Regions from separate parts of the Paraburkholderia sp. UCT31 genome, predicted to be linked through region 1. Evidence: riboswitches for the same ligand, from Rfam matches in the RefSeq annotation. Region 1 holds a riboswitch; the other holds the start of a gene.
What was found. A riboswitch is a leader RNA that binds a small molecule or an ion and turns the genes downstream of it on or off. The one in region 1 is predicted to bind thiamine pyrophosphate.
Positions count from the first base shown of each region.

Region 2: another riboswitch for thiamine pyrophosphate. It lies ahead of F6X40_RS18520 (FAD-dependent oxidoreductase); the one in region 1 lies ahead of thiC (phosphomethylpyrimidine synthase ThiC).

Region 1 is NZ_VZQP01000002.1:44,420-59,768, reverse strand. Features, by position in the region: gene F6X40_RS01535 (bacterioferritin) at 1-74, opposite strand, end outside; gene F6X40_RS01530 (DUF1328 domain-containing protein) at 283-444, opposite strand; gene F6X40_RS01525 (DUF1328 family protein) at 538-714, opposite strand; gene F6X40_RS01520 (sensor histidine kinase) at 739-2,394, shown strand; gene F6X40_RS01515 (entericidin A/B family lipoprotein) at 2,614-2,751, shown strand; partial or broken gene fadH (NADPH-dependent 2,4-dienoyl-CoA reductase) at 2,848-3,273, shown strand; gene F6X40_RS01505 (EamA family transporter) at 3,308-4,237, opposite strand; gene F6X40_RS01500 (pentapeptide MXKDX repeat protein) at 4,674-4,916, opposite strand; gene F6X40_RS01495 (molybdopterin-dependent oxidoreductase) at 5,009-5,812, opposite strand; gene F6X40_RS01490 (cytochrome b/b6 domain-containing protein) at 5,883-6,527, opposite strand; gene F6X40_RS01485 (DUF1223 domain-containing protein) at 6,576-7,439, opposite strand; gene F6X40_RS01480 (hypothetical protein) at 7,553-8,011, opposite strand; gene F6X40_RS01475 (GreA/GreB family elongation factor) at 8,606-9,007, shown strand; TPP riboswitch at 9,151-9,268, shown strand; gene thiC (phosphomethylpyrimidine synthase ThiC) at 9,357-11,288, shown strand; gene F6X40_RS01465 (glycine zipper 2TM domain-containing protein) at 11,435-11,659, shown strand; gene F6X40_RS01460 (hypothetical protein) at 11,904-12,383, shown strand; gene F6X40_RS01455 (L-lactate permease) at 12,679-14,277, shown strand; gene F6X40_RS01450 (DMT family transporter) at 14,570-15,349, shown strand, end outside.
Region 2 is NZ_VZQP01000020.1:52,269-67,617, forward strand. Features, by position in the region: gene thiE (thiamine phosphate synthase) at 1-229, opposite strand, end outside; gene F6X40_RS18510 (thiazole synthase) at 226-1,041, opposite strand; gene thiS (sulfur carrier protein ThiS) at 1,149-1,346, opposite strand; gene F6X40_RS18520 (FAD-dependent oxidoreductase) at 1,406-2,542, opposite strand; TPP riboswitch at 2,764-2,887, opposite strand; gene F6X40_RS18525 (ABC transporter ATP-binding protein/permease) at 3,319-5,070, shown strand; gene F6X40_RS18530 (SDR family NAD(P)-dependent oxidoreductase) at 5,067-5,870, shown strand; gene F6X40_RS18535 (hypothetical protein) at 6,076-6,549, shown strand; gene F6X40_RS18540 (hypothetical protein) at 6,614-7,282, shown strand; gene F6X40_RS18545 (response regulator) at 7,384-8,127, shown strand; gene F6X40_RS18550 (flagellar basal body L-ring protein FlgH) at 8,222-8,893, opposite strand; gene F6X40_RS18555 (hypothetical protein) at 9,015-9,728, opposite strand; gene F6X40_RS18560 (DUF6726 family protein) at 9,732-9,890, opposite strand; gene F6X40_RS18565 (hypothetical protein) at 9,973-10,410, shown strand; gene F6X40_RS18570 (response regulator) at 10,530-11,270, shown strand; gene F6X40_RS18575 (ATP-binding protein) at 11,267-12,574, shown strand; gene F6X40_RS18580 (tyrosine-protein phosphatase) at 12,767-13,642, opposite strand; gene F6X40_RS18585 (MFS transporter) at 13,997-15,256, shown strand; gene F6X40_RS18590 (D-amino acid dehydrogenase) at 15,284-15,349, shown strand, end outside.

The sequences.
Region 1 (15,349 bases):
GACATATGCTTGCGCGCGTCCTCGCGGATCTTCATGATGTCCATCACGAACGTGTCGCCAGATTGCTTCGTCATCGAACTTCTCCTTTATCCGGTATTGGCTGAATCGCGCATCAGCACGAATCGCGCCTGATGCGCCCAGGGTGGAATGACGGCGCGCTTCGAACGCGGGCGCCTCAATCGGGGATTCAAACGCCGCGCGCTCACGCGCCTTGTTGACTACCTGTTCCTACGTTGCGTACTTCGCTGCCTACCTCATGTTGCGTTCATCCGGCTCGCGCGGCTAGGTTCGAAACACGCCGAGCAGCAACGTGACCACGAACACGACGAGAAAGATGTAGAACAGGATCTTCGCGATTTCGGCCGCGCCGGCCGCGATGCCGGTAAAGCCGAATACGGCTGCGATGATCGCAATCACGAAGAAGACGATGGCATAGTGAAGCATGGCATTTCTCCCTTTTGTTGGCCTTCCAATCGACTACCAGCAAATCGCTCGCCTGCTGTGAGGGCGCGGCTTGCCGCCACCGCGATGGCCGCGCTAATCGATCATTTTCTTCGTCACGACGAAGCCCAGCACGAGGAACACCACGCACAGCACGACAAAGACGAAGAACAGGAACTTCGCGATCGCCGCCGCGCCGGCCGCGATGCCGGTGAAGCCGAGAAGACCGGCGATCACCGCGACGACCGCGAAGAACAGTGCCCACTTCAACATGATGGCTTCCTCCCGAAACATTGCATGAACGATCGGGTCCATGCTATCGATGCGCGGCGCCGCGCGCATTCCGACGCTCGCCGTTTTTCGTGTGAGAATCCGCTTACATTGGATTACGACGACATTACGCGCGCGGCTTCGCGCGATGCCGGTGTCGATGCCGCTGTCGATGCCCTCTTTCTGGAGCCGAAAGTGTCGAATCTGCAGAACCCGCCGGAACAACCTGGCGCGCGCGCCACGGCGCGGCTCGCCGAGTGGATGCGCAATCGCAGCTGGGCGATCGCGATGACGGTGGCGATCGTGATCACGGTGGGAGGCCTCGTGATTCTGGAGACCGCGCGTCAGCGCATCACCGCCGAGTATGAGACCGCGCTTGAAGCGCGCGACGTCACCGTGCGACTGAGCACACTCGCGAGCGAGCTGTCGCGCCTCACCGCGCAACAAAACCAGTTTCTTCTGACGAAGGACGACGCATCCGCCCACGCGTTCTGCGCGAGCGCCGCGCGCATCCGCGACACCACCCAGCAGTTGGACCACTTCTATCGCGGCGGCCGCGCGGACAGCGCGGAACTCGCGAGCTTCACGCAGATTCTCGCGCTGATCGACGCGCGCATCGGCGCGGGCGCCGCCGCGATGCAGCACGCCGCGCCGCATCCGCTCGATCTCGGCGCATGCGGGAGCGCGAGCGACGTCAACCCGGCGGACGCGTCGTTGATCGACAGTACGCTCGCGCTGCTGCGCGACAACGAGGAGCGCCGCGCTCAGCACGCGCTGGCCGCGAGCCGCGCCGACCAGCGGCTCTCGACGCTGTGCGCGGCGGGTCTGTCGGCGCTGAACATCGTGCTGTTCATCCTGCTGTTTCGCAATCTCGGCATCCAGATCGACCGGCAGGCGCGCGCGCAGCGTCAGTTGATCACGCAGCAGGAGGAACTCGACCAGCTCGTCAACGAGCGCACGCGGCAGCTCGAAGCGCTCGGCTGGCATCTGCAGGCGGTCAGCGAAAACGAAAAGACCCAGCTCGCGCGCGAGTTGCACGACGAGCTCGGCGCGATTCTGACCGCATGCCGGATGGACGTCGCATGGGCGCGCCGCAAGCTGAAGGACAGCGAGCCGGACATCGCCGACAAGCTGCAGCGCGCGCTCGCCAATCTCGACCAGGGCATCGCGTTGAAGCGGCGCATCATCGAGGACATGCGGCCGACCGTGCTGGCCAATTTCGGGCTCGTTACCGCGCTGCGCACGCTCGCCGACGAAGCCGCGCAGCGCAACAACTGGACGCTCGAGCTGCACCTGCCCGCCGACGATATCCAGCTCGACGAGCAGACCGAAATCGCGCTGTTTCGGGTCGCGCAGGAATCGCTGACGAACGCCGCCAAGTACGCGCGGGCCTCGAAGGTCGGAATCGCATTGCGGGTCGGCGACGGCGAGGTCGCGCTGCATATCGCGGACAACGGCGTCGGCATCATGCCGGCCGACCTGAAGCGCACACATACGCACGGCCTGCTCGGCATGCGTCAGCGCGTGGCCGCGCATGGCGGGCGCTTCGAGATCCGCCGTGGCGCGCAAAACGGCACCGACATCGACGTCGTGATGCCGAGCGCGAGCGCCGCGACGCCTTCGGTCGATCAGCCGCCGACGTCGCCGGCCACGCCGCCCACTTCGTCGCAAAGCCCCGTCTGACAGATGCTCGCCGCAGCGCCCCCAAGCCGTTGTAGGAGTGCGCCGACGCAAACAGCGGAGCACGCCTACGACAAAATCGCGGCACGGCCGACAGCGCCGCCCCCCGCCCTTTTTTTACCATGCAATCAGACCGGTTCGAAACCGGATCGAGACCTGATCGACTGGCATGGCCCCGGTCGGACGACATCAACCGATGCATTCTCGACAAGGAGAAGTTTCATGACTCGACTGATCGCTTTGCTTGTGCTCGCAGGAACTGCCATGCTTGTCACCGGCTGCAACACGATGGCGGGCGCCGGCGAAGATATTTCGAAGGGCGGCCACGCCATCACGAACGAGGCGGAAAAGGCGAAATAAGCCGGCACATGGCAGCAGGATTTGCAAAGCCCGTCGCGGGATGCCGCTGCGGGCTTTTTTTTCGTGAATGATTGCGTGCTGGCTGGCACTCGACGCGACGCGTTGGTGCGCGAGCGCGGCGGCCTGAAGCCGCCTGTCGCCGCGCAACCGGTGCGGCAGATCTGGCTATTGCAGCGCACGGCCGGCAAGCTCGGCGCGGGCCTCGGCAAGACGTCGGGCTGGGTGCATCGCGCGACGCTCGCGCGCAACGGGGTGCAAATGCTCGGCGGCGTCGAGTATCGGGAGATCAGCGCGCGCGGTCTCAGAATCGCGCGTGACGGTGCCGACGCATGGCTCGACGTCCATACGATCGTCGTGTGCGCGGGGCAGGAGTCGTTGCGCGAGCTGTTGCCGTCGACGGTCGATCGCAACCACGGCAGCGGCGGCCCGCGTTTTCATGTGATCGGCGGCGCGAAGCTCGCGACCGGGCTCGATGCGAAGCGCGCGATCCGCGAGGGCGCGGAGCTGGCGGCAAGGCTTTGACAGCGGGCGCGGTTCGACGAGAACCGCGCCGCTATCAGGCGCTGCGCTTCTTCCGGTAATCGAACCAGAAAGACAGGCCGACGCTGATCAGAATCACGATCGTCGCGATTACCGTCGAGCGGGTGACCGGCTCGCCGAGCAGCAGCGCGCCCAGCGCGACCGCGACGACCGGATTCACGTACATGCAGCTGCTCGCGATGATCGGGCTCGTGTGGCGAATCAGATAACCGTAGGCGACGTACGCCGCCATCGTCCCAATCAACATCAGATACAGGAACGCGACGAGAGGCAGAAAATGCAGCTCGAGCATCCGCTCGCCCGACGCCCACGCGACCAGCGTCGACATCGCGCCGCCGAGGCCGATCTGCAGCGAGGTCGACAGAAACAGGTCCGACGGCAGCTTCAGCTGCCCGGCCAGATGCGCGCCGCCGGCCCAGAACAGCGCGCCGCACAGAATCGCGAGACTGCCGCCCGTCGAGCCCGGCGTGCTGTCGCCGTGACTCAGAATCACGATGCCGGCGAGCCCCAGCCCGACCGCGAACCATTCGCAGCGGCCGATCTTGCGTCCGGCGACGGCCGCGATCACGGTCGCGAACAGCGGCACGGTCGCGACCATCACGGCCGCGGTGCCGGTGCCGACCGTGCGCATGCCGTAGGCGAGCATGCCGCTCGACAGACCCACCAGCATGGTGCCGACGAGGCCCGCGTTGCGGATTTCGGCGAAGCTCGGCCAGATCGGCTTGCGGCGCGCGGCGAACACGAACAGACCGATGCCGGCGAACAGGTTGCGCAAGCCCGACATCAGCAGCGGCGGGAACGAGCCGAGCGCGACGTGCACGCCGAGGTACGTCGAGCCCCACACCAGATAAACGACGGCAAGCGCGAGCGCGATCCGCCCCTTGCGCGACTGCGGCAGACTCAGCGGCCAGCCGCGCGGAGAAAAAGCTGAACGTTGCAGCGACATGCTTCAGTCCGCCGTCGCCACTCGACCCGCGCGATGCGCTCGATGCCCGCGAGGCGCCGAGCCTGCGTCGATACCTTTCGGGCGGGATGGCGGGCACCGCATCGGCGATGCGGTCGGACGGGCGAGGCTGGCGGACATGTCGGTGGAACGGTAAGACGATGGGCGGCGCCGGAAGCGCCAGAAACGGCGGTGGCGGCCGCGCCGGTCAAAACGACACGATGCAACGCGGCCGCGCTGCGCGGCGGCAAGGTTGGCAAAGCCGCGGCGCGCACCGCATTATGCAGTAAGCGCCGAGAACACCACGCGAGAGAATCGTAACTTTTGGGTTTCCTGCAACAGAAAAGCCGGGGACGCATCCCCGGCCTGCGGTCAGTGTCGGATCCGTTCGATGCGCGGCCGTGCATCGGCAGGATCGCCAGGCACCCTCGGCGCCGACTCAGTTGCCCATCGTGCCCGACGCCTCGTGTTTCATCGCGTCGCCGCCCTTTTTCATCGAGTCGTGCTTCATCGTGTCCTTTTTCATGCCGTCCTTCGACATGCTGTCTTTGGGCATCGAATCTTTCGACATCGCATTCTTCGACATCTCATCGTTCGACATCGCGCCGCTCGCCTGCGCGAAGGCCGCGCCGCCGCTTGCCAGCATCAACAATGCGATCGTGGTAACTGCAATCTTCTTCATGGGATGACTCCTTGGTGGTGGATGAATCGAAGCCGGCGAGAGCCGGCGTGCTTCCGAAGCCGCTGCCGCAAGCGCGCGTGCGCCCGCATGCGTCAGGAGCCTCCGAACCAGTTGTAGCCCTGGTCGACCCAATAGCCGCCGGGATACGTGTTGGTGACGAATATTTCGACGATGTGCTTCGGATTCTTGTAGCCGAGCTTGGTCGGCATGCGCAGCTTCATCGGGTAGCCGTATTTCGCGGGCAGCCGTTCGCCGTCGTAGGAAAACGTCAGCAGCGTTTGCGGATGCAAAGCGGTCGGCATGTCGATGCTTTCGAAGTAGTCGTCCGCGCATTTGAAGCCGACGTACTTCGCCGTCGTGTCCGCGCCGACGCGCCGCAGAAAATCGCCGAATGGCGTGCCGCCCCAGCGGCCGATCGCGCTCCAGCCTTCGACGCAGATATGTCGCGTGATCTGCTCCGCGTGAGGCAGCGCGTACAGCTCGGGCAGCGTCCACACGCGCTGGCCGGTTACGAGACCGCTCAGCTTCAACTGATAATCTGAGCCGTCGACGTGCGGCACGTCGTCGATGCCGTAGTACGCGTTGAATGGAAACGGCCGCGTGATCTGCGCTTCGGTGTAGGTCGGCGCGAGCTGCTTCGGATCGAACAGCGCGGCCTGCGCGCGATCGTTCAGCCGCGACACGGCTGTCAGGAAACGGTTCACGGAAGCGTCGTCGGTCAGCGAGCAGCCGGTCAGCATCGACAGGCCGCCGAGCGTCAAGAGCTGCTTGCCGAACAGGCGTCGCGACGGCATCGCCAGTTCGCGCTTCGCATCGAGCAGGATCGATGCGCGGTCGAGCTTGTGGCTCACACGATGTGCGGATGGGTCCGCTGGTTTCTCTATCGGCTTGTTCATGATTCGGTATCCGTTTGGAATTCGCGTTGCGATTTCATGAGCGTGAGCGTGCGCGTGGGTAGCCGCGGGCTCAACGTCCGCGCAACATCGCGAGCAACGAGCGCGGCACGAGCGCGACCATCGCCAGATGCACGGCGAGAAACGCGGCCAGCAGCGACATCGCGCTGAAGTGCACGATGCGCGCGTTGTCGTAGCCGCCCATCAGTTCGCGCAGCAGCGGAAACTGCACCGACTTCCAGATCGCGAGCCCCGATAGCACGAGCACGATCAGATCGGCGATCGCGAACAGGTAGGCGAATTTCTGCACCGCGTTGTAGACGCGCAGATCGCCATGCGACAGCTTCCCGCGCAACGCGGCGACGAAATCGCGCAGTACCGCGCGCGGCGTCAGCGGCAGGAACTTGCGCACGAAACGCCCGCTCGCGAGATTCAGCGCGATATACATGAGGCCGTTGAACACCAGCAGCCACATCGCCGCGAAGTGCCATTGCAGCGCGCCGCCGAGCCAGCCGCCCAGCGTGATCGCGGTCGGGAAGCTGAACGCCGGGAAGATCGGCGACGCGTCGTAGATGCGCCAGCCCGACAGCATCATCACGATCGCCGCGAGCGCATTCAGCCAATGCGTGATGCGCAGCCACAGCGGATGAATGACGCCGCGCTTCGGCGCGGTGGGCGCGGCGGGTGCACTGGGGCGCAAGGCGTGGGGTGTGGACATGGGGCTCTCCTCGAGCAGCGGTAGTGAATGCGGCGCGCGCGATGTCGATCAACGGCACGCGGGAAGGTCGGTCGCTTGCAGCACGTCGCCGCTCGCGTCGCTTTCGACGAACGCGACCACGCCGAAGCGGTCGGCGGCGTTGGCGCCCGGATCGGCTTGCGCATCGACGCTCGCAGCGTGTACATCGATGTCCTGATGAATCCGCGCGTGACCGGAGACGAGTGGCACGGGCCCGAACCAGGCGCGCACGACGCGCTCGTGATGCAGCGTCGCGCCGCGGTTTTCGCCCGCGCCGACCTGCGTCGTCAGCGCGTTCTCGTAGATCGCGAGATAGGCGCTCAACGCACCCGTGGCGGCGGCTGCCGTCGTGCTGAACTGCGCATCGACATCGAACGCGCCGGGCGCACGCGGGCTCAGCGCAAGTGCGACGCTCGCCTGGGCGGGTTCGGCGACGAGCTCGTCGATGCGGCGCTCGAAACTGTCGCGTTGCGACCAGTCGCGCAGCTCGCGGCCCGCGACGAACACTTCCGGCGTATAGAGCGTGTGCGCGCCCGCGAGACGCGTCAGCGTTTGCTGACGTTCGGTGAAGCGATGCTGGGAAAAGCGGTCGGTCCAGCCGAGGCTGTTCCAGTAGTCGACGTGCAGCGCGAGCGGCACGATGCCGTGCGCCGCGCCGTCGCTTTTCCATTGACTGAGCCAGCGGTCGGCGGGCGGGCAGCTATCGCAGCCCTCGCTGCTGTACAGCTCGACGAGCGCGACGCGGTGCGCGGGGCTGTGCGTGGCGCATAGGGGCCCGGCCGCGTCGGCCGCACTGATGCCAGAACCGCTCAGCAGAAAAAGCGCGAGGCCGACGGCGGGCGTCGAAAAAGTCGTAAAGCGCTGAAGCATCGAGCGATTGTGCGCGGTCGACATGACGTGCTCCGATCGTAATCTGCACGTTTGTCGAGCCGCGCGGCCGGTTATGACAAGCCTCTTTTAATTTTTTTTTCCGGCACGGGATGAGCCAGCCAAAGCTCGCCCGCGACTCAGTCGTAACTGACCACCACCGTCACGCGCGTGTCCGTATCGGTGCGCTTCGCGTTCAGCGACAGTACGCCGCCCGCGCGATCGACCGCGTAGTGGCCGTCGCGGGCCGTCGCGACGCGCCCGGTGCCATCGACGAAACGCGCCGCCACCAGATCGCGCGACTGCGTGCCGCCGTTCACTTCGAGCGCGACATCGGCCCCGCTGACGACGCCCGGCGGCGCGCTGAACGTCACCGTGCGCGAGAAGCGCTGACCCGCCACGCTCGCGCTACCGACGGCGACGCCAGGGGGCGCCGTATCCACGCTGATCTGCATCGGCGGTGCAACGATCATCCCCACGAACCGGATCACGCCGCCCGTCACCGTCGATGCCGCCGGCGCCGCCAGCGGCGCGGCGAGCAATGCCACCACCGCGACTGTGCGACCGAACGTTCGCCACCGCCTGCTTTCCGCTTTCATGTGCACCTCTTTGTCAATCGGCGCGAGTCGCCTCGCGCCATTCACGCGCCATCCCGCGAATCGCTTCGCCGGAGTGCGGCCTTCGCTGCACTTTGTTTAACGGCAATCCTCTGACTGGCTTGAACGCAATGCGGACCACACCGCTTTCTTCTCGCACCGCACAAAAACGGTCAATCGACGGGCGCGACGTCGCAAACGGAGCTGCGTGAGACAGCGTGCTACCATCAAACTTTCGTCTCGCTGCTGCCGCGCGGCCTCACGCTTTGTCGCCCGGCGCCTCTCGATCGCTCTTCCCCAACACCTGGTCGTTTTGCCCGTGACTTCTCTGCGTCGTCCGACTTTCCGTGCTCTCGCCCGCTTGCGCCCATGCCGCGCAGGCGAGTGCGCGCGCGCGGGCGTCGCGTCGCACGGCCCCGGCGAGACGTCCCGAACGGTCCCGCTTCACGCCGCCCGGCGCCCTCGCTGACGCAGCCCGCCAATTCCCAGGGCCGCGTCGCCGGGCACCGGGCTCTCCCATTCGTCCACTCATCCGCCGACCACCCCATGGGTCGTTGCACGCGGCCATCCATGACCGCCTTATCCGGAGTCCTGATGATGAAGAAGATCAAAACCTGCTACCTGACCGAACTCGACGTGACCCGCCTCGAGAAATACGCGGCCACCGACGCCAAGTTGCAGCACATGCTCGACGATGTGCTCGAACGCGCGGTGATCGTCGACTCGCACGACATCCCCGCCGACGTCGTCACGATGAACTCGCAAGCCACGCTGAGCGACACGGCGAGCGGCGAACAGATGACGTGGACCGTCGTCTATCCGCCCAACGCCGATTTCGCGCAAGGGCGCCTGAACGTGTTCTCGCCGGCTGGCCTCGCGCTGCTCGGCGCGCGCCGCGGCGAGAGCATCCGCTTCACGCCACCCAGCGGCGATCAGAAAGTGCTCAAGCTCGACAAAATCCTGTATCAGCCTGAAGCCGCCGACGATTTTTCACTGTAAGGCGGCCGTTCCCTCGCTGTAAGTTGCCCTGTCTGATGCGGTCTCGATTCAAGCATAGGAGATGTCTGGGGTCTCATCCGGACCAGTTTTTTGAATCATTCAGACAGGTTGCCAAACCGCGGGCGGGCGGTGTATCGTGTGCGCTGCTAACGCGGGGGTCCTGCGTAGCGCGGAGCTGGAGGTCCGTGTTGCGTGGGTGAGAAATACCCTTTGAACCTGATCTGGATAATGCCAGCGCAGGGAAGCGTACGGATTTCGCTCCAGCCTCAAGGGCCTCACCTCTGCGCGATTTCCGACTACTTCCATCTCGGTCTCCTGCTTAGCCGCCCCACTTTGTACGGAGACTTACATGAACGCCAACCCGAAGTTTATTTCCGCCGAAGCCCACGTGGACGAGGCCGCCGTCGCGCCGTTGCCGAATTCGCGCAAGGTCTACGTGACCGGCTCGCGCCCCGACATCCGCGTGCCGATGCGCGAAATCTCGCAGGCCGACACGCCCGACAGCTTCGGCGGCGAAAAGAATCCGCCGATCTACGTGTACGACACCTCGGGCCCCTACTCCGACCCGGACGCGGAGATCGACATCCGCGCGGGTCTGCCCGCGCTGCGCGAGGCGTGGATCGAGGAGCGCGGCGACACCGAGCCGCTGACCGGTCTGTCGAGCAGCTTCAGCCGCGAGCGCGCCGCCGATCCGGCCACCGCGCAGCTGCGCTTTCCGGGACTGCATCGCACGCCCCGCCGTGCAATTGCCGGCAGGAACGTGACGCAGATGCACTACGCGAAGCAAGGCATCATCACGCCGGAAATGGAATACATCGCGATTCGCGAAAACCAGCGCCGTGCCGAGTACCTCGAGACCCTGAAGACGAGCGGCCCGAACGGCGCGAAGCTCGCCGCGATGATGGGCCGTCAGCACCCCGGCCAGGCATTCGGCGCGAGCGCGTTCGGCCCGAACGGCCTCACCGAAATCACTGCGGAATTCGTGCGCGAGGAAATCGCGCGCGGCCGCGCGATCATCCCGAACAACATCAATCACCCGGAAAGCGAGCCGATGATCATCGGCCGCAACTTCCTCGTGAAGGTCAATGCGAACATCGGCAACTCGGCGGTGACATCGTCGATCGGCGAGGAAGTCGACAAGATGACGTGGGCGATCCGCTGGGGCGGCGACACGGTGATGGATCTGTCGACCGGCAAGCACATTCATGAAACACGCGAATGGATCATCCGCAACAGCCCGGTGCCGATCGGCACGGTGCCGATCTATCAGGCCCTCGAAAAGGTCAACGGCAAGGCTGAAGACCTCACCTGGGAAATCTTCCGCGACACGCTGATCGAGCAGGCCGAGCAAGGCGTCGACTACTTCACGATCCACGCGGGCGTGCGTCTGCAATATGTGCCGCTCACGGCGAACCGGATGACCGGCATCGTGTCGCGCGGCGGCTCGATCATGGCGAAGTGGTGTCTCGCGCATCACAAGGAAAGCTTCCTGTACGAGCATTTCGAAGAGATCTGCGAAATCATGAAGGCCTACGACGTGGCCTTCTCGCTCGGCGACGGCCTGCGTCCCGGCTCGATCTACGACGCGAACGACGAAGCGCAACTGGGCGAGCTGAAGACGCTCGGCGAACTCACGCAGATCGCGTGGAAGCACGACGTGCAGGTGATGATCGAAGGTCCGGGCCATGTGCCGATGCAGCTGATCAAGGAGAACATGGACCTGCAGCTCGACTGGTGCGACGAAGCGCCGTTCTACACGCTCGGGCCGCTGACCACCGACATCGCGCCGGGCTACGACCACATCACGTCGGGCATTGGCGCCGCGATGATCGGCTGGTTCGGCACCGCGATGCTGTGCTACGTGACGCCGAAGGAACACCTCGGTCTGCCGAACAAGGACGACGTGAAGACCGGCATCATCACGTACAAGCTCGCCGCGCATGCCGCCGATCTCGCGAAGGGTCATCCGGGTGCGCAGGTGCGCGACAACGCGCTGTCGAAGGCGCGCTTCGAATTCCGCTGGGAAGACCAGTTCAATCTCGGTCTCGACCCGGACAAGGCGCGCGAATTCCACGACGAAACGCTGCCGAAGGATTCGGCCAAGGTCGCGCATTTCTGCTCGATGTGCGGCCCGCACTTCTGCTCGATGAAGATCACCCAGGACGTACGCGAGTTCGCCGCGCAACAAGGCGTCACCGACGACGAAGCGCTGAAGAAAGGCATGGAAGTAAAGTCGATCGAGTTCATGAAGCAAGGCGCGGAGATTTATCAGCGGCAATGAGCGGGTTGCGCGATTCGCGCGAACCAGCACTGCAGTATCGAAGCCCGCCGGCATGGCGGGCTTTTTTATTCCACCGCATCGAGCAGGCACGTTGCGTGCTGAGAGAAGGGAAACATCTGTTTCCAACAACGAGCGGAGTCAGCATCATGAAATCGATCCGTCATCTCGGTACTCGTCTTGGTACGGTCGCAGCCGCCCTTTCACTTGTCGCGGGTCTCGCGGCATGCGGCGACATGTCCCCACGCACACGCGATACCGCGATCGGCGCGGGTGTCGGCGGCGCGGCCGGCGCGGCGATCGGTGGCAGCGGCTTGTCGACGTTGGGCGGCGCGGCGGTAGGCGGTGTCATCGGTAACCAGGTCGGCAAGTGAGCGGCAAGTGAGCGTTGCGTCCGATGACGCGTCTAACGATTCATACAGGACAGCAAACGATTTTTTCGGACCACGATCCGGACTGCCGAGGGCGGCGGATGCGGTGCGCCCTCGTCCCGGCAACGCGCGTGGAAATAGGCTGAAATATGCGGTTGCAGTTTTGCCACAGCGCTGCCGCGGCAAGAGCGTAAGCTCCTCGTAACGACGTCGCGCAAGGCGGCATCGGTTCATCGAGGAGCGCGCCATGAAGTCCCGCGTCGTCACCCATCTTTGCGTGGTGCGCCTCTCGACGCCACGCGATTCGTCCAGTTTTTCCGCGAGGTTCGCGCGTCCCGCCACCGCGATTTGCGTGCTCGCCTCGAGTCTCTTTTTGGCAGGCTGCTATTACCCCGCCGGCTACTATCCCGCCGGCTATTACCCGTCGTACTATTCGACCGCGCCCGCGACCACAGCCGACCAAACCGCGCCGGCGACCGATCAACAGCAGCCGCCTCAAGCCCAGGCGCAAATGCAGGTCGCACCGCAAGACATGCCGCCCGGTTATGCGGTCCCCGCGCCCGGTTATGCGGCGCCGCCGGTTTATCCCGCCTACTATCCGCCGCCGGCTTATCCTTATCCCGCTTATTACGGCTACCCCGCCTACTACGGACCGTCGATTGCGATCGGCATTGGCGGTTATTGGGGCGGCCATTGGGGCGGTCATGGGGGCGGCCACTCGCATTGACCTGTCCTCTTTCGTCGCGGAGCGTGCACGCGCCGGCACTTCAACTGCCGGCGCGCGCGCTTCTTCATGAGTCGTTTTTCCGCGCGTATCGCCCTCCGCCGCGCATACCTCGCCCGTACTTTCCCGGCTTGACGCGCCGGTACGGCGCTCTATCCTTGGAAGGTTTCATGCAGCACCCGCTTAAATCGCGCGACGCCGCTTTGTCGAGGTCACTTGCGAGCGTCCGCCGAATCAGAGCGACGCGCCGTCATGCGCAATCCCCCGCGTCGAATTACACAACAACGAAGGAGACGTGATGTTTCATCAACTACTCACTCCGGTTGGCAATGCGCTTTTTCCGTCGTTCATCGTCGCCGCGCTGCCGATCATCGCCGTGCTCGCGCTGCTCGGCTGGGCGCGCAGGCCCGCGTGGCAAGCGTCGCTCGCGGGGCTGATCATCGGTTTGATCGTGGCGATTTTCGTCTGGCAGTTTCCGGTCGGGCTCGCGTTCAACTCGGTCGCGGCTGGCGTCGTGTTCGCGATCTGGCCAGTGATGTGGATCGTGGTCACCGCGATCCTGCTGTACAACATCGCGCAGCGCTCGGGACGCTTCGAGGCCTTCCGCCTGTGGATGATCGACAACCTGCCGAACGACCGGCGCATCGTGCTCGTCGTGGTCGGCTTTTCGTTCGGCGCGCTGCTCGAGGGCATTTCGGGTTTCGGCACACCGGTCGCGATCACGAGCTCGCTGCTGATCATGCTCGGCTTTCCGACGCTCGAAGCGCTGACCTTCACGCTGATCTTCAACACCGCGCCGGTCGCGTTCGGCGCGCTCGGCGTGCCGATCACGGTGCTCGGCGCGGTCACGCATCTGCCGTCCGATGTGCTCGGCAAGATGGTCGGGCGGCAATTGCCTTTCTTCGCGGTCCTGCTGCCCTTCTATGTGATCGCCGTGTACGCGGGCTTTCGCAACATGCTGCGGATCTGGCCGGTGCTGCTGGTCGCGGGCCTGAGCTTCGCGCTGACCCAGTTCGTCGTCTCGAACTTCATCAACTACAGCCTGACCGACGTGCTGTCGTCGCTGGTTTCGCTGATCCTCACCGTTGCTTTCCTGCGCGTCTGGAAGCCCGCCGTCGATCCGAAATTCGCGGTCAACGTCGATCGCATCAGCGAGGTGCGCGGCAAGATCGGCGGCGCACAGGGCTGGTATCCGTGGATCATCGTGTCGATCGTCGTGATCATCTGGACGATCGCGAGGATCTTCACGATCGGCGACATCAAGGTGTCGTGGCCCGGTCTCGACAAGGCCGTGTTCATCACGCTTTACAACACGCCGTACGGCGCGGTCTGGGACTTCCAGCCGCTCTCGACCGGTACCGCGATCCTCGTCGCCGCGCTCATCACGGCGTTCGTCGTACGGCTCTCGCCCGCCGAGTTCGGCAAGGCGATCTCCGATACGTGGGTGCAAACGCGCATCGCGATCCTGACCGTGGCAACGATCGTCGGCCTCGCTTACCTGATGAACTACTCGGGACTCACCTACACGCTCGGTCTCGGCGTTGCGTCGGTCGGGCCGCTGTTTCCGCTCGTGTCGGCGTTCCTCGGCTGGGTGGCGGTGTTCCTGTCGGGCAGCGATACGTCGGGCAATGCGCTGTTCGGCAATCTGCAGGTGGTCGCGGCCAACCAGCTCAATCTGAATCCGGTGCTGATGGCGGCGACCAACTCGTCGGGCGGCGTGATGGGCAAGATGATCTCGCCGCAGAACATCGCGACCGGCGTCGCGACCACCGAGTTGAAGGGCAAGGAAGGCGTCGTGTTCGCCAAGACCTTCAAACATTCGATTCTGCTGACGGTGCTGCTTGGCGTGCTCGTCTGGGCGCAGCAGAACGTCCTGCCATGGATGATTCCGCATTGAGGTCGCGCCAGTAACGGCGCAATGCAATTCACATCTTTTCGGACGGCCGCCCGCGCATCGCGGGCGCCGTTTCCGATCCCATCCCCACTGCCGTTCCGCCTGATCGCAATTTTTCTCACATATCGGCGAGAATTGCTCGTTTGGCGCGCGCCCTCGCAGCGCTTACCATCTACCTCATCGGACGCGGCCGTCTCCCGGATCTTGCCGTTTCATCCTGTACTGAAACGATTCGCGCGATCGCACTGTTACGATGAGCTGGCGTCCCGACTCAACTGCGCGCGGCGCCATTCCAATGAAAACCAGAAACCTGCTGCAACTGCTGATCCTCGCTGCCCTGTGGGGCGCATCGTTCCTGTTCATCCGCGTCGGCGTGACCGACTTCGGCGTCGCGCCGCTGATGGCGCTGCGCGTCGGCATCGGCGCGCTCTTTCTCGCGATCGTGCTGATCGCGCGACGGCCGCTGCAACAGTCCGCCACCGTGTTGCGCACGCACGCAGTGCCGCTGCTCGTGGTCGGTATCGTCAATTCGGCGGCGCCATTCTGCCTGTTCGCGTATGCCGAGCTGACACTGTCGGCGGGCGTCACGTCGGTGATCAATGCGTGCGCGCCGCTGTGGGGCGCGCTGGTCGGCTTCCTGTGGCTGCGCGACCGGCTCAGCGCACTGCGCACGCTCGGTCTCGTGGTCGGCTTTCTCGGCGTGCTGATGCTCGTGTGGGATCAGATCGCGGCGCCGGCCGGCTCGGCCGCCTCGCCGCTGAGCGTCGCGCTCGCGGCCGGCGCCGCGCTCGGCGCCACGCTGCTCTATGGCATCGCCGCCAACTACACGAAGCGTCACCTGACTGGCGTCGACGCGCTGACCGTCGCGACCGGCACGATGATCGGCGCGACGATCGTGCTGCTGCCGCTCGCGGTCATCTACTGGCCCGCCGCGCCGATCTCGCTGCGCGCGTGGGGCGCGGTGATCGCGCTCGGCGTCGCCTGTACCGGCATCGCGTACATGCTTTTCTTCCATCTGATCGCAGTCGCCGGGCCGACGCGCGCGATCACCGTGACCTTCGTGATTCCGATCTTC
Region 2 (15,349 bases), on a different contig from region 1:
CACCCCGCGTCAGCCAGCGCGCGATTTGCTCGCCGTGCTGCTGTGCGTCGGCGGTCACGATCAGGTCGCCACCGTTCGGTTCGTCGGGTGCGATCAGGCAGATGCGCCACGGCGCGTGCGTCGGCGGCCAGTCGCCGAGACGGGCGCGGATGCGCTCGGCGGCTTCGATGAGTTCGTCGGCCGTCGGCCAGAACAGATCGCGGTCCTTCAGCGTCAACGACTGAGTCATGCGGCACCTCCATCCTGATGCCAGAACGGCATGCCGACCACCGGCGTGCTCGCGTGCGCGCTCTCGCGCTCGGCCATCGGGCCCGCGAGATACGCTTGCCGACCCGCCTCGACGCCCAGCGCGAACGCGCGCGCCATCGCGTCGGGGTGCGTCGCCTGCGACACGGCCGTGTTCAGCAGCACGCCGTCGAAGCCCCACTCCATCACCTGGGCCGCATGCGACGGCACGCCGAGCCCGGCGTCGACGATCAGCGGCACGTCCGGCAGCCGCTCGCGCAACACGCGCAGCCCGTATGGATTGATCACGCCCTTGCCGGTGCCGATCGGCGCGCCCCACGGCATCAGCGCCTCGCAGCCGGCGTCGAGCAGACGGCGGCCGATCACCAGATCTTCGGTGCAGTACGGCAGCACCTTGAAGCCATCCTTGACGAGCCGCGCGGCGGCTTCGATCAGGCCGACCGGGTCGGGCTGCAGTGTGTAGTCGTCGCCGATCAGTTCGAGCTTGATCCACTCGGTCTCGAAGATTTCGCGCGCCATGTGCGCGGTCGTCACCGCTTCACCGACGCTCAGGCAACCCGCCGTGTTCGGCAAGAGCGGCACGCCATGGCGCTTGAGCAGATCGAAGAAGCCGGCTTCGGCGTGGCCCTCGTTCATCTGACGGCGCAGCGCGACCGTCACCATGCCGGGGCGCGCGGCGTCGATCGAATCGGACAGCGATTGCAGCGACGGATAGCGCGATGTGCCGAGCAGCACGCGGCTTGCAAAAGTTTGACCGTATAGCGTCAGCGCGTCGGCGGTCTCGTGAGAAGTCATTTGCATCATCCTGGTTTGCCCTCGCGGCTAGAACCGACCGCGTTGCGGCAATGGGTTTTCGGCGACGGTTGTTGCGTTCGGTAAGCGAGAGGCTGGCGCGGTCGCGCTCAGCCGCCCGCGACCGGTTGCACGACGTCGAGCCGGTCGCCCGTTTGCAACGCGCGCGCCGCATGCTGCGCACGCGCGACGAAATCGCCGTTGAGCGCGACCGCGAACGGCGGACGCGCGCCAAAGGCGGCGAGCGCATCGGCGACAGTCGCGCCCTCGGGCAACGACAACGGCTTCTGATTGATATGAATGTCCATGGTGTTCGAATACGGTTCAATCGATGGCGCAAGCGGCATCGCGCGCGGCACGTTGGCCGCTACGCTCGGGCCGGCTCGCGCGCGAAATGCTGCTGGAACAGCTCGCTCCAGCGTGAGTCGCGCCGCCAGCCGGCGAATGCGTCGGCATCACCGACGCGGCCGTCGAGCAGCGCGCTCGCGAAGCGCACGGCTTCGTCGGCGACTTCGGGCGCGATCATGTAGCCGTGCCGGTACAGGCCGTTCACGCGCAGCGTGCGCGCGCCGTCCCACAGCAGCGCGGGACGATGATCGGGCAAGGTCGGCCGGCACTGCGAATTCAGCTCGAGAATGCGCGCCTCGCCGAAGCCCGGGTGCACCGAAAACGCCGCGCTCAGCAACTCGAGCGCCGAACGCACGCTGACGGGCGACATGTCCTCGCCCTCCACCTCGGTCGCGCCGATCACGTAGAGGCCGTTCTGCTTCGGCGCGATATACAGCGGGTAACGCGGATGCAGTAGCCGCACCGGGCGCGTCAGCTGCAGGTGAGGCGCATGCACGCGCGCAACTTCGCCGCGGATGCCGCGCAGCGTCGGCAGCACCGGCTTCGCGCCGAGCCCGCGGCAATCGATGGTGATGCCGGCCTCGGGCAGCGATGCGTCGTCGATCGGCGTGTTCCAGTGCGTGTCGACGCCGCGCTCGGCAAGCCCGGCCGCAAGCGCGGACAACACCTGGCGGTTGTCGAGCTGGCCTTCTCGCGGCAGCAGCCAGCCTTGGCTGAAGCGGCCGGCCAACGCGGGTTCGGCGGCGCCGAGCTGCGCGCCCGCCAACGCGACGAAGCCGCCGTCGAGCAACTCGGCCGGCGCGTTCGCACGCACGCGCCGCTCGAATAGCGGCGCCTCGGTGCGATCCGCGTGATGCCAGACGACGAGCGTGCCGTTGCGCTGGAAAAACACCGGCTCCGGCAGTTCGGCAAGCACGCGCGGCCAGCTTTCGAGCGAACTCGCGCCAAGCCGCGTGATCAGCAGCTCGGCGCTCGCGGCCTCTGCCAGCGGCGCGAGCATCGCGGCGGCGACCCACGCGGCAGCCTGCGAACCGGTGGCATCGCCGCGCTCGTAGAGCGCCACGCGATGCCCGTCGCCAGCGAGGCGCCACGCGACCAGGCGGCCGCACAGGCCGCCGCCGAGCACGGCGAAATCGGGTCGGGCGGGACGGTTCATCGCGCGCGCTCCGTTCGACTGCGGTGGGCAAAACCAAAACGGCACGGCTCGCCCGAGGCGGCGTGACGAAGGGAAAAATGCATGTCTGAAGAATAGGCGGTCATCGAGTCCTTTCCGTACGGCCAAAAACGCACGTACCCAGGACGAAACCGGCGGGTGAAGCCGGCCGGTCACGACGTGCACATGTGAGCTGCGCTCGCCGCCCGGCGGGGAATGGAAGACGGTTGCTTCCGGAAACTTCCCGCGCCGGTATTACCCGGATCGGGTGCAAAGGGTCTCTCTCAGCCTCGCCGCCCCGGCATGAAAGTCATGCCGCCTGTGGGCGAAGCACCCCTGTTTCGTCGAAGGTCATTAGACCATAAAAGGCGCGGCGCCCGCAAACCAGCGCTCCGCGGTCGCCAACCCGATTTTGATCTGGCGCCGTCTATCGAGATGCCGGTGCGAAGCGGCCCGGCGCTCTGGCACAATGCCGTGACCGGTGCCGCAAAAACGCGGCGCGCGCGGCGCTCGTGGCCGCATGCGTGGCGGCGGCACCCCAGCGGATGCCGGCCCCGAAAATTAATTTTCGCTTAAGGGCGTCACGCCAGAATCGGGCGCCAGTCCGGACTCGCGTTCATCGAGCGTGATGGCGCGATGCCCGGCCAGGTATCGCAGACCCGCGGCAGCCACGCCCTCGCAAAGGGGCCCGCAGTTCGCGGGATCGCCCGACATGGGTCAACCAGATTGGACCCGTACGCCGGAATGGCACTTCGGGTCAGCACTTCATCAGGACGCTCATGACACCACATACTTCCGCCAGCCCTGCGCTGCCGCCCGACGAAAAGGTCTCCGCGTGGACCCTGATCAAGCCCTACTGGGTTTCCGAGGAACGAGGCATCGCGTGGGGGCTGCTCGTCACGATCATCGTGATGAACCTGCTCGTCGTCTGGATCAACGTGCGCCTGAATAGCTGGAGCAGGGACTTCTACAACGCGCTGCAGGCGAAGAACGTCCACGACTTCCCGCACCTGCTGATGATCTTTACCGGACTCGCGTTCGGTTTCATCATCCTCGCCGTGTATGGACGCTATCTGCGCCAGATGCTCGGCTTCCGCTGGCGCCAGTGGCTGACCACCCGCTACCTGAACGAGTGGCTCGACGACAGCGCGTTCTACCGCATCGAGCGCGACCGCCTCGCCGACAACCCCGACCAGCGGATCAGCGACGACCTGCAGTCGTTCGCGACCACCACGCTGTCGCTGACGCTCGATCTGCTGTCGACCGTCGTCACGCTCGTGTCGTTCATCACGATCCTGTGGTCGCTCGCGGGCGCGTTGAGCATCTCGCTCGGCGGCATGCCGCTGCAGATCCCCGGCTACATGGTGTGGGCCGCCGCGCTGTATGCGGTGGTCGGCTCGCTCATCACGCAGAAGGTCGGCCATCCGCTCGTGTCGATCAACTATCAGGCGCAGAAAGTCGAGGCCGATTTCCGTTTCGGCTTGATCCGGCTGCGTGAGAATGCCGAGCAGATCGCGTTCTACAACGGCATGGAAACCGAGAAGACGAACGCGCGCACGCTGTTCGGCCGCATCCGCGACAACTGGTGGCAGGTGATGAAGTACACGAAGCGCCTGACCTTCGTGCTGAGCTTCTACGGTCAGATCGCGATCATTTTCCCGATCGTCGTCGCCTCGCCGCGCTACTTCGCGGGCGCGTTCACGTTCGGCGTGCTGATGCAGATTTCGAGCGCGTTCGGCACGGTCAGCGATTCGTTCTCGTGGTTCATCAACAGTTATACGAGCCTCGTCGAATGGCGCGCGACCGTGAACCGGTTGCGCGAATTCAAGCGCGTCGTGCATTCGCCGCGTCTGAAGGAATCGGTGTCGCCGGCCACGGAACATGGCGGCATCAATCTGCATTTCGTCGACAGCAACACGCTTACCACCGACAGCCTCCAGCTCGCGCTGCCCAATGGCAACCCACTGTCGCGCATCCGCGATATCGCGATCCGGCCGGGCTCGCGCTGGCTCGTGCGCGGTCCGTCGGGCGCCGGCAAGAGCACGCTGATGCGCGCGCTCGCGGGCCTGTGGCCGTTCGGCGACGGCTCGATCGACGCACCGGTCAACGCGCGCATGATGTTCATCCCGCAGGTCAGCTACATGCCGATCGGCACGCTGAAGGCGGCGCTCGCGTATCCGTCGGCGGCGGACACATATAGCGACGACGAATGTCGCGACGCGCTCATCACCTGCCATCTGTCGGAATACGCGGACCGTCTGCAGGAAGCGGCGCACTGGACTCGCGTGCTGTCGCCGGGTGAGCAGCAGCGCTTCGCCGCCGCGCGCGTGCTGCTGCACAAGCCGGACTACCTGTTCCTCGACGAAGCGACCAGCGCGCTCGACGCGGAAAACGAGTCGCGGCTCTATCGGCTGTTCACCGAGCGGTTGCCGAAGGCTGCGATCGTCAGCGTCGCGCATCGCGAATCGCTCGCAGCGTTCCATGACGAAACGCTCGACGTCGAGCGTTCTGTCGAAGCGGTAGCGGCGTGAGCGACGCGAGCGGCGCTCACGTCAGCGAAGCGCACGGCACCGCCGCTCGCATCGTGCTGATCACCGGCGCCGGTTCCGGCATCGGCGCGGCGCTCGCACGGCGCCTCGCGGCGCCGCATACGTCGTTGATGCTGCACGCGCGCGGCGCAGACGACGCCTCCCGTCGACGGCTCGTGCAGGTTGCCGCCGACTGCACGGCAAGCGGCGCACGCTGCGCGACCGTGTTCGGCGACCTCGCCGAGCGCGGCGCGGCGGAGCACGTGATCCATCAGACGCTCGCGAGCTTCGGCGCGCTCGATCAACTGGTCGCGAACGCCGGCCATGCGCAGCGCCAAACGCTGGCCGCGCTCGATCCCGACACCTTCGGCGCCGCCTTCGCCGCGATGCCAGCCGCCTTCGCCGCGCTCGTGCGGCGCGCGATGCCCGCGCTCGAAACATCGAAGCGCGGTCGCGTGGTCGCCTTGAGTTCGTTCGTCGCGCATCGCTATCGCGCGGATGCGCCATTCGCCGCGACGGCGGCCGCGAAAGCGGCACTCGAAGCGCTTGCGAAAACGGCGGCCGCGGAGCTCGCGCCGCTCGGCGTGACCGTCAATTGCGTGGCGCCGGGCTACACGCGCAAGGATCGCGGCCCAAGCGCGGACAACGCGGCCGTGTGGGCGCACGCCGCCGAAGCCACGCCGCTCGGTCACGTCGCCGAACCGGACGACGTCGCCGCGCTGATCGCATTCCTGCTGTCCGACGCGGCACGCCACATCACCGGCCAGGTGATTCACATCGATGGCGGCTTGACGCTCGGTTAAGCCTCGCCTGCGCGCCGGCACCTCCGGGCGCAACATCCGGAAAGACACGAGAAGAGTTCGGAAGCATTTGCGGAGCGCGCAAGCTGTTCCGCGCTTTGAAAATGCCTGCGAGCAGCGACGATAGTCGTACGGGCCGCGCCATGCGCCGGCCGTCGTTGATGTCAGTCACGTCTTTCATCGCAACCGCTCTTCGGACTCCTCGCCCATGTCATTCGCTCGCCGTGTTTCACCTTTGCTCCCGTCTTTGCTCCCGCGCATCGCGCTCGCCTGCGGCGCGGCGCTGCTGCTCACGAACGCCGTCGATGCTGCGCAAACGACCGGGCCGAACCAACCCGCCGATATCTGCGCGGCGCTCACGCACATCGTCGATGCGAGCGATTTCCGGCGACTGCCGGGCGAGGCCGCCGCGCAACTGCCGGGCGTCTCCCATCCCGACGATTGCCGCGCCAGCACGCACGCGTACGACTGCCACTGGCGCGCGCACTGGCAAGCCGACGGCGTCATCAACGATCCGCTCGAAGAACTCGGCGCCGACATCGCCGCCTGCTTTCCGCGCGTCGTGCACGACGTCAACACACCCGTGCGCCAGCATTTCGTCGTGACCACCGACGCCCGCCGCATGAACGTCACCGCGAGCGTGCAAGGTCAGAACGAACTGCGACTGCGCGTGACGCGCTGAGCGCGCGGCCGTCGCTGCTTTTGATGCTCCATCGCATTTCGTGACCGGAATCGGGCGCTGCCTCATGACCTCGTCGCCGACCGTGCGCGCGCCAGCGGCAACCAAGCATTCGCGCCTGTGTCTGGTCGCCTCGCTGATATGCCGGCGTCGTTGCGCCCTCGCCGCCTTCGCCGCGACGCTGACGCTCGCGCTCGACGGCTGCGCCTGGACGCTGATCCAGGCCGCCGACGCCACCGGCTCCGTCATCCAGGCCGGCTACGCGATCGCGTCGAACTACTCGTCGCCGACCTTCGTCAACGGCCGGCCCGCGGATTTGCAGCAGGTCTGCATCGAAGTGAACCCGACAGTGTCGGTCGGCGATTTCGTGCCGGCGCTGCAGCTCGCGCTCGAGCGGCGCGGTATTCGTTCGGACGTCTACAATCCGGGCACCTCGCCGGCCGGCTGCGAAGCGCGGCTCGTCTACAACGCCGCGATCGACTATGGCCGCCGCTCGTTCAGCGACGAATCGATCCAGTACCTGTCGATCATCGATCTGACGCTGATCCAGAGTGGCCGCATTCTGGTCACCGCGCGCTATCAGACCGGCGGCCTGAACGCCGACCGTTTTTCGTCGGCCTCGGTCAAGCTCGGCGGACTGATCGAGCGGATGGTGGTCGATCGGACCGATTTCCCGCGTCAAGCGCAGCAACAGCAGACCCTGCAAACCTCGCAGGCCTTCCCGCCGCCCCACTGAGTGCTCGCGGCCTTGCTTTCGCTTGCAGCGCCTTACACGGGAAAGGATTGGAAAGCGGTATACGCTTTGCGCGGCCCGTGCGCATCACTAAGATGACCTGAATGAACCAGACCATCCTGATCGTCGATGACGATCCCGTCGTACGCGAGCTCGTCAGCGAATATCTGCACGGCCGCGGCTTCAAGGTCGCCATGCTGGAAAATGGCTTGGCGTTGCAGCGCAGATTGCAACAGGAGCGTCCCGCGCTCGTCGTGCTCGACATCATGATGCCGGAGCTCGACGGCATCAGCGCGCTGCGCGCCTTGCGTGTCGCCGGCGACGACATTCCCGTGATCCTGCTGACCGCGCGCGCCGATCCGATCGATCGCGTGATCGGCCTCGAACTCGGCGCCGACGACTATCTCGGCAAGCCTTTCGAACCGAGCGAGCTCGTCGCGCGGATTCGCACCGTGCTGCGGCGTCGCGGCTCGATCGCGCCGGGCGCGCCCGAACAGCGCGCGCCCTATCATTTCGGCCGCTTCGAAGTGAACTTCCCCGCGCGCGAACTGCGCCGCGACGGCGAACGCATCACGCTGCGTTCGAGCGAATTCGCGATGCTGAAGGTGTTCGTCACGCATGCGATGACCGTGCTCACGCGCGCGCAACTGCTCGAAAAACTGCACGGCAATAGCGAAGCGCATCGCAACCGCAGTCTCGACGTTTCGATCTGGCGCTTGCGTCGATTGATCGAAGTGGACCCGTCGGAACCGCGCTACGTGCAGACGGTGTGGGGACGCGGCTACGTGTTCGTGCCGGACGGCGAGATCGGCGCGGCCGAACGCGGGCTTGCGCCGCCGCTCGGTTAGCGGCGCCTGATGGTCGAAGCCGGTTGATGCGGCCCACGCGTCGCACGTAACGCGCAGCGCGGTGTCGCGCGCACCGCGCTGACCCGGCTGACGGTCAAAACGTCAGCACACTCAGAAACATCCTCTGCAGCCAGCCCATCGTCGTCGCATCGTTGACCATGCCGAGGCCCGCCTGCTCGATGCGCGCGTTCGCGACCTTGCTCGACGCGACGTAATTGCCTGCTTCGATGTCCTTGGGATTGACGATGCCCGAGAGTCGAAGACGGTCGCGGGTCCCGCTCATCGCGATCACCTTCTCGCCTGACACGACGAGATTGCCGCCCGACACCGTGCCGATCACGGTCACGGCTAGCGTGCCCGTCATGTCGCTGATGTCGCTCAGATTGCCTTGCCCTTTGTAGTCGGTGCTGGCAGAGCCGATGTTGAACAGTTTGGCGAGTCGCGCGGCGGCATTCGTCGATTGATCCGCGGCAGTCGCGGTGATGCTGCTCGTGCGGTTCGCCGACGCGCTTGCGCTGTTGTTGCCGCTATATGATTCCGACAGCCGGATCGTCAGCACGTCGCCGACGTGCTGCGCGCGCGGCGTCTCATACAGCAGCAGCGGCGCGCCGGCCTGATAGATCGCGCCTTGCGTGTTGACGTTCAACGGCGCGGACGCGAGCGGCGGCGCCATCGGCGTTTCGACGATCGACCTGGTCTGCGCGCTCGAACAGGCCGCGAGACAGCTCGCGGCGCCGAGCACGAGGGTGAGACGTAGCGCGGTCATGCTGGCTCCGTGGCGGAAAGGATGAAAGGAGTCGAAGTGAGGCGGCCTATCCGGACACCGCCCGGTTTCGGCGTTGGGATCGCACCGGTAATCAGGGTTGCCTGGCAATCGTCAGCCCACGTCAGCCCGCATCGGCGCCGCTCGCCTGCCATTGCCGCACGAGCGCTTTCATCCACGCATCCGAGCCCTTCAGCAGATACGTGAGCGTGCCGTTGCGGCTGCCGGGCAGAAAGCACAGCGTGATCGAACTCACCGCGTTCTCCCATACGTACATCGGCATCGCCCCCGGCGCCGCCGCGTTGCGCGTCGCGAGACGCGGCGGCCCGTAACGATCCTCGAGCGCGTCGCGCAGATCCTCCGCGGTCAGCTCGTCGATCACGAACGACATCTCGTAGAGACGCAGCGCGCCCTGCCCGTCGATGCGCGCGAAGCGCATCACGTGTTCGAGCGCCGGCGCACCATCGACCACGGCCTGCGACACCGCCCAGCGTTCATCATCGCGATGCGCCCAGCGGCACGCGACGCTCAGGCTATCGTGCGACTTCAGCCGCATGCCGAGCGCTCCGGCCTGCACGTCCGTCTCGCAGATCGGCACGCTGCCGACCGGCGTCGCGCGCACGGTCGAGCCCGCGCGGAATTCGTCGATCGTGATGCCGAGCGCGACGCCGCGAAACGAAAACGGCGCGTCCGGCGAGCGCCGCCGCGTGTCGGTGACGACGCTATTCGATGCCGCGCTGGCCGCCTTCGCACTGCGCGCGACGAGCTGTGCATGCGCGGCGCACGACAGCACGCCGCCGAGCAGCATCAGTGCACCAACCACCCGGGTAAGCGTCATGATTCAATCGATCGCGGAAGCGCACATGTCGAACGGCGTCGCCGCCGCATGGCCGACCACCGGCAGCACTTTCAGGGTCGCCGCCGTGACCCGGCACGGCAGCGCCGCGGCGCCGCAGCCGCCGAGCGGCAACAGCAGCGCGCCGGCAACGAGCCACGCCACGGCGCGCCGCCGCTGCTCAGTAGTTCTGGATAACGGCACGCGGACCTCGCCGATTCACGCAGTCGTGTTGACCAGATGGCCGATGAGCCCCGTGCCCGGCGCAGGCAGTGCAGGCTGCCCGAGCCCGGCGCTCTGCTGCGATTTCGCCGCTGCGCCCGTGGAGCTTGAACTGGCGGACTTCTCCGTGGCCGGCTTATTTGCCAGCGAGGAGAAAGGCGTGGAACCGAGCGTATTTTGGATCGTCATGATGGACCTCGCGAAGGCGCGCATTGCGCACCGGTATCGGTTGAACGCCGCGCGCCGTCGTCCGAGGCAGCGGGCCTCGTTCGGCGTGCGGCGCGACTTGCTGCGGAACGAATCATCGCGCCGCGCGGGTGCCGACGATGGGCGAAGCAAAGCACGCTTTCGCGCTGTTGTTACGATCCGTTCCGTGGGCTTGCGAGAGCTTTCGAGTGCTTGCCAACTGTTGTCATCGCGTGCCTGTCGTCGCGCAGAGCCGGATCAGGCAGTGCTAAAGTAAGCGCTGCACCTTCGCTGATCCGCCCCCGGCGCGAGCCCGCCAGCACCGAGCGGCGCACAGTAAGCGTTGGTAAGGAAATGCCCGGTCGCGCGTCGGGCGGGCCAGTCTAGAATTTCGCCATGAATCCACAGGTCCTTATCGTCGACGACGATCCGGTCGTACGCGATCTGCTTTGCAAGTTTCTGCAGTCGAACGGCTTCGATGCGTCCGTGCTGCATGACGGCACCCATTTGCAGCGTCGTCTCGAGCGTGAGCGGCCGTCGGTCGTCGTGCTCGACATCATGATGCCGAACACCGACGGCCTGCGCGCGCTCACCGCGTTGCGCACCGCCGGCGACGACATCCCGGTGATCTTCGTGACCGCGCGCGGCACGGTGGCCGACCGCATCGTCGGCCTGTCGCTCGGCGCGGACGACTATCTGATCAAGCCGTTCGATCCGCGCGAACTGCTCGTGCGGATCCAGACCGTGTTGCGCCGGCGCGGGCCGTCCACCACGAGCGCGCCCGAAGCACGCAAGCGCTATCGCTTCGGTCCATTCGAACTGGACTTCGCCACGCGCTCGCTGACCCGCGACGACGCCAAGCTGCCGCTGCGCGACAGCGAATTCGCGCTGCTGAAGATCTTCGTCAACAATCCGTACAAGGTGCTGTCGCGCGTGCTGATTCACGATCTCGTGCATCGCGACAACCTCGCGTTCCGCGACCGTAGCCTCGACGTACCGATCTGGCGCCTGCGCCGCGTGATCGAGGACGACCCGTCGAACCCGTGCTACGTGCAAACGGTGCGCGGCAAGGGCTACGTGTTCGTGCCCGACGCCAACGGCACACCCTTCGAGGACGGGGCCGCCCCGAGCGCATGAGAAATCCGCTGAACACGCTGTTCGGCAGAATGGCGTTGCTGTCGGCGGCGGTGCTGTTCGCGATTCAGGCGAGCTGGTTCGTGCTGGTGACGATGCAGCCGCCGCGCCACGAAATCGACGGCTTCGCGCGCGGCATTCTGCTCGTGCTGCAGGCGATCAACGGCGAGCCGATCAAGGGCGCCGCGCTCGCGCCGGCGATGCGCGTGCATCTGGTGCCCACCTGGAACATGCCGACCAGCGTGCATCTGCGCGAGCCGCACGAGCATATGGTGGTCGAACTGAGCCGGCACCTGCGTGAGAACCTGCCGGCCGGCACGCAGATCGCCGTCGACGATCTGCGTCCGCCGCAACTGTGGGTGCTGGTCCCGGGCAAGTCGAACTGGGTCGTCGTGCCGGTCGACCTGCCGCCGCCGCCGCGCTTTCTGATCGAATCGGTGTCGATGCTGGTCGCCGGGCTGATCCTGTCGTTGTTCGCGGTGTGGCAGATGCAACGGCCGTTGTCGCGCGTGGCCGATGCGTCGCGCGCGTTCGGCTCGGGCGGCCGGCCCCAACCCGTGCCGGTGCAGGGACCGCGCGAGCTGCGTGAGCTGATCGGCTCATTCAACGACATGATGCGGCGCCTGAACGAAGCCGGCGACGACCAGGCGGTGATGCTCGCCGGCGTCGCGCACGATCTGAAGGCGCCGCTCACGCGCCTGAAGCTGCGCGCAAGCGTGCTGGTCGACGAAAACGAGCGCGCGGGCCTGATCCGCGACGTCGATTCCCTGACCAACATCGTCCAGCAGTTCCTCGAATTCGCGGGCCAATCGGCGGACGCCGGACCGCCCGTGGAAGTCGACGAGTTCTTGCGCGAGCAGTTTTCCTCGGGCGATTACGCGGAGGCCGCTGAAACCGCCGAAGCGGCGGACCCCGCCGAAACCCCGCTGTTCGCGCTCGATCTGCGCGCCGGCCCCTCGTTCACGCTGCCGCGCACGCTGCTCGACCGGCTCGTGACGAACCTCGTCGACAACGCGCTCGAACACGGCATGCCGCCGGTGGAAATCTCGACCGCGTACAGCGACCGTCATTGGACGATCAGCGTGCGCGACCACGGCGCCGGCATTCCCGACGACCGCATTGCCGCGGCGATGAAGCCGTTCGTGCGGCTCGACGCCGCGCGCGGCGGCGAAGGCCATTGCGGGCTCGGTCTCGCGATCGTCGCGCGGCTCGCGCACGATCGCGGTGGACGCTGCCTCGTGCGAAATCACGCGCAGGGTGGGCTCGAAGTACGGATCGAATTGCCGGTGGACCCGGCGCTGTCGTAAGGATGCTCGCAGGCAAACGCGGCGCGCACCGGACACTTACCTGCCCTTACCGCATCGACTGTCGCGCGGGGTGCGGCCTTATAGTCACCCCCGGCAACCTCGATGCAGCCCTTCCCGGTCCGCCCGCACCTCTGCGGCGGACTTTTTTTTTGCGCTGTAAGGAAGGCCACCAAAGCGCGCCAGCGAAGCGCGTCAATGCACGAGCCGATTGCGCAGCGCGTCGACCGTCGCCGTGGAAAGACCGAGGCCTTGCGTCAGGTAGCTCGCCATCGTGCCGTAGCTCGCCTGCACCTGGTCGAAGCCCGCCTGCAGATAATTCTCGTCGACGCCGAGCAATGGCGCTCTCGCCGTCGCGATGGCCGCGCCTTCCTGCGCGCGCAGCGTGGTGGTTTGCGCGGCGATCGATGGCGCGAGATAGACGTTGCTGAGCAGGTAGTCCTGCATGATCACGTCGAGCGGAACGTTGGCGATGCTGAGCAGCAGCGCCGCGACCCAGCCCGCGCGATCCTTGCCCGCGTTCGAGTGGAATAGCTGCGCGCCCGTGCCGTCGGCGAGCGCGCCGAGCAGCGCGCCATAGGCGGCTCGCTGCGGGCCGCCCGTCACATACGCGCGCGCCTGCGCCTGCATGAACGCGACGGCGTCGACGGGAGAATCGACCGGGGGCGCGACGAAGTCGTTCGTGCCGAGCACGTTCAGCGTCGAGGATGTCGCGCCGCTCGGCAGCACGTCGGCGGTGCGTGCGATTTCGGCGGGCGTGCGCAGGTCGTAGACCGACACGATACCGAGCTTGTCGACGGTCGCCGTGTCGGTGCCGCTCAGCGTCAGCGCGTTCGCGCGATAGAACACGCCGCGCCGCATCTGTTTACCGTCGACGGTCAGATAGCCGGCACCCGCGCCGCCGACATCGCGGAAGTTGCTGACCGACACGAGCCGCGGCGTAGCCGGCTGATCGGCTTCGAGACTACCGCCGCAGGCGGACAGCAGCGTGCTGCCGAAACCCGCGGCCAGCATCGCACCGGCCGAGCCCCTCAGAAAGCGTCGCCGCGCCGCCGACGCTTCGCCGGGCATGCCGCGCTCCACGGGCACGGTCGTGCTCGCAAGGGCGCGGAAAGGCGAACGGTTTTTCGCGGTAACGGACATCGGGGGCGACAGGTGTATAGGAGGATTGCGTGGGGCAGCCGGGGCTGCAGACGCAGTTTAACGTTGACCAGGAAGTTTTGCGTTACATCGTAGGGGTTAGTAAGAAAAAAGAGGGACGGTTGGCCCACTGATTTCCGTTCCCTTGCGGTGCCTTATCGGCCGTTACCGCGCGCACGCCCTTTTTGACCCCAACTGGCCTCACGACGCCGCATCCCCGTAGAATACGGACACCCTCCCATCCGGCCCCCGCAGGCACAAGAAACCTGGAGACCACAACAAAACATGTCTTCTCTCCAATGGTTCACCGAGCTGACCCCGCGCGAGCGTCGCACGCTATTCGCCGGTTTCGGCGGATACGCGATCGACGCGTTCGACTTCATGATCTACTCGTTCCTCATTCCGACGCTGATCGCGACGTGGGGCATGAGCAAAAGCGAAGCAGGCATGATCGCCACCAGCTCGCTGATTTCGTCGGCGATCGGCGGCTGGCTCGCCGGCATTCTTGCCGATCGCCACGGCCGCATCCGTGTATTGCAATGGACGATCGCCACCTTCGCGATCTTCACGTTCCTGTCCGGCTTCACGCAGTCGTTCTGGCAGTTGCTCGCCACGCGTACGCTGCAGGGCATCGGCTTCGGCGGTGAGTGGTCGGTCGTGACGATCATGATGGCCGAGACGATCCGCTCGCCACAGCATCGCGCAAAGGCGGTCGGCACCGTGCAGAGCAGCTGGTCGTTCGGCTGGGCGGCCGCGGCGATCGTCTACTGGGCGGCGTTCGCGCTGCTGCCGGAACAGTACGCGTGGCGCGCGTGCTTCTGGGTTGGCCTGCTGCCCGCCGCATGGATCATCTATATCCGCCGCAACGTCAGCGACCCCGACATCTTTCTCGCGACGCGTCGCGCGCGCGAAAGCGGCATCAACACGTCGCACTTCATGCAGATCTTCTCAGCCGCGCATCTGAAGACAACTGTGCTCGGCAGCGCGCTGTGCACCGGCATGCTCGGCGGCTACTACGCGATCACGACGTGGCTGCCCACCTATCTGAAGACGGAGCGCCATCTGTCGGTGTTCAATACAAGCGGCTATCTGATCGTGCTGATCGTCGGTTCGTTCGCCGGCTATATCGTCGGCGCGATTCTGTGCGACAGGATCGGCCGGCGCGCGTCGTTCGTGCTGTTCGCGGTCGGCTCGTTCGTGCTCGGCATGGTCTACACGATGCTGCCGATCACCGACACGATGATGCTCGCGCTCGGCTTCCCGCTCGGCATCGTCGTGCAGGGGATTTTCGCGGGCATCGGCGCGTATCTGTCGGAGCTGTATCCGAACGAAATCCGCGGCTCGGGGCAAGGCTTCTGCTACAACCTCGGGCGCGGGCTCGGCTCGTTCTTTCCGATACTCGTCGGCACCTTCGCGCAGACGCTGACGCTCGTGAAGGCGATGGGCATCGTCGCGGGCTCGGGGTATCTGCTCGTGATCGTCGCCGCGTTGTGCCTGCCGGAAACGAAGGGCAAGGTGCTGGGGGCGGCCGGCTCCGCCGCTTGAGATCGTCTGACACCGCAGTTCCCAATCATGAAAACGATCGTACTCGGCGGCGGCGTCATCGGCGTCGCCACTGCTTTTTATCTGTGCCAGCAA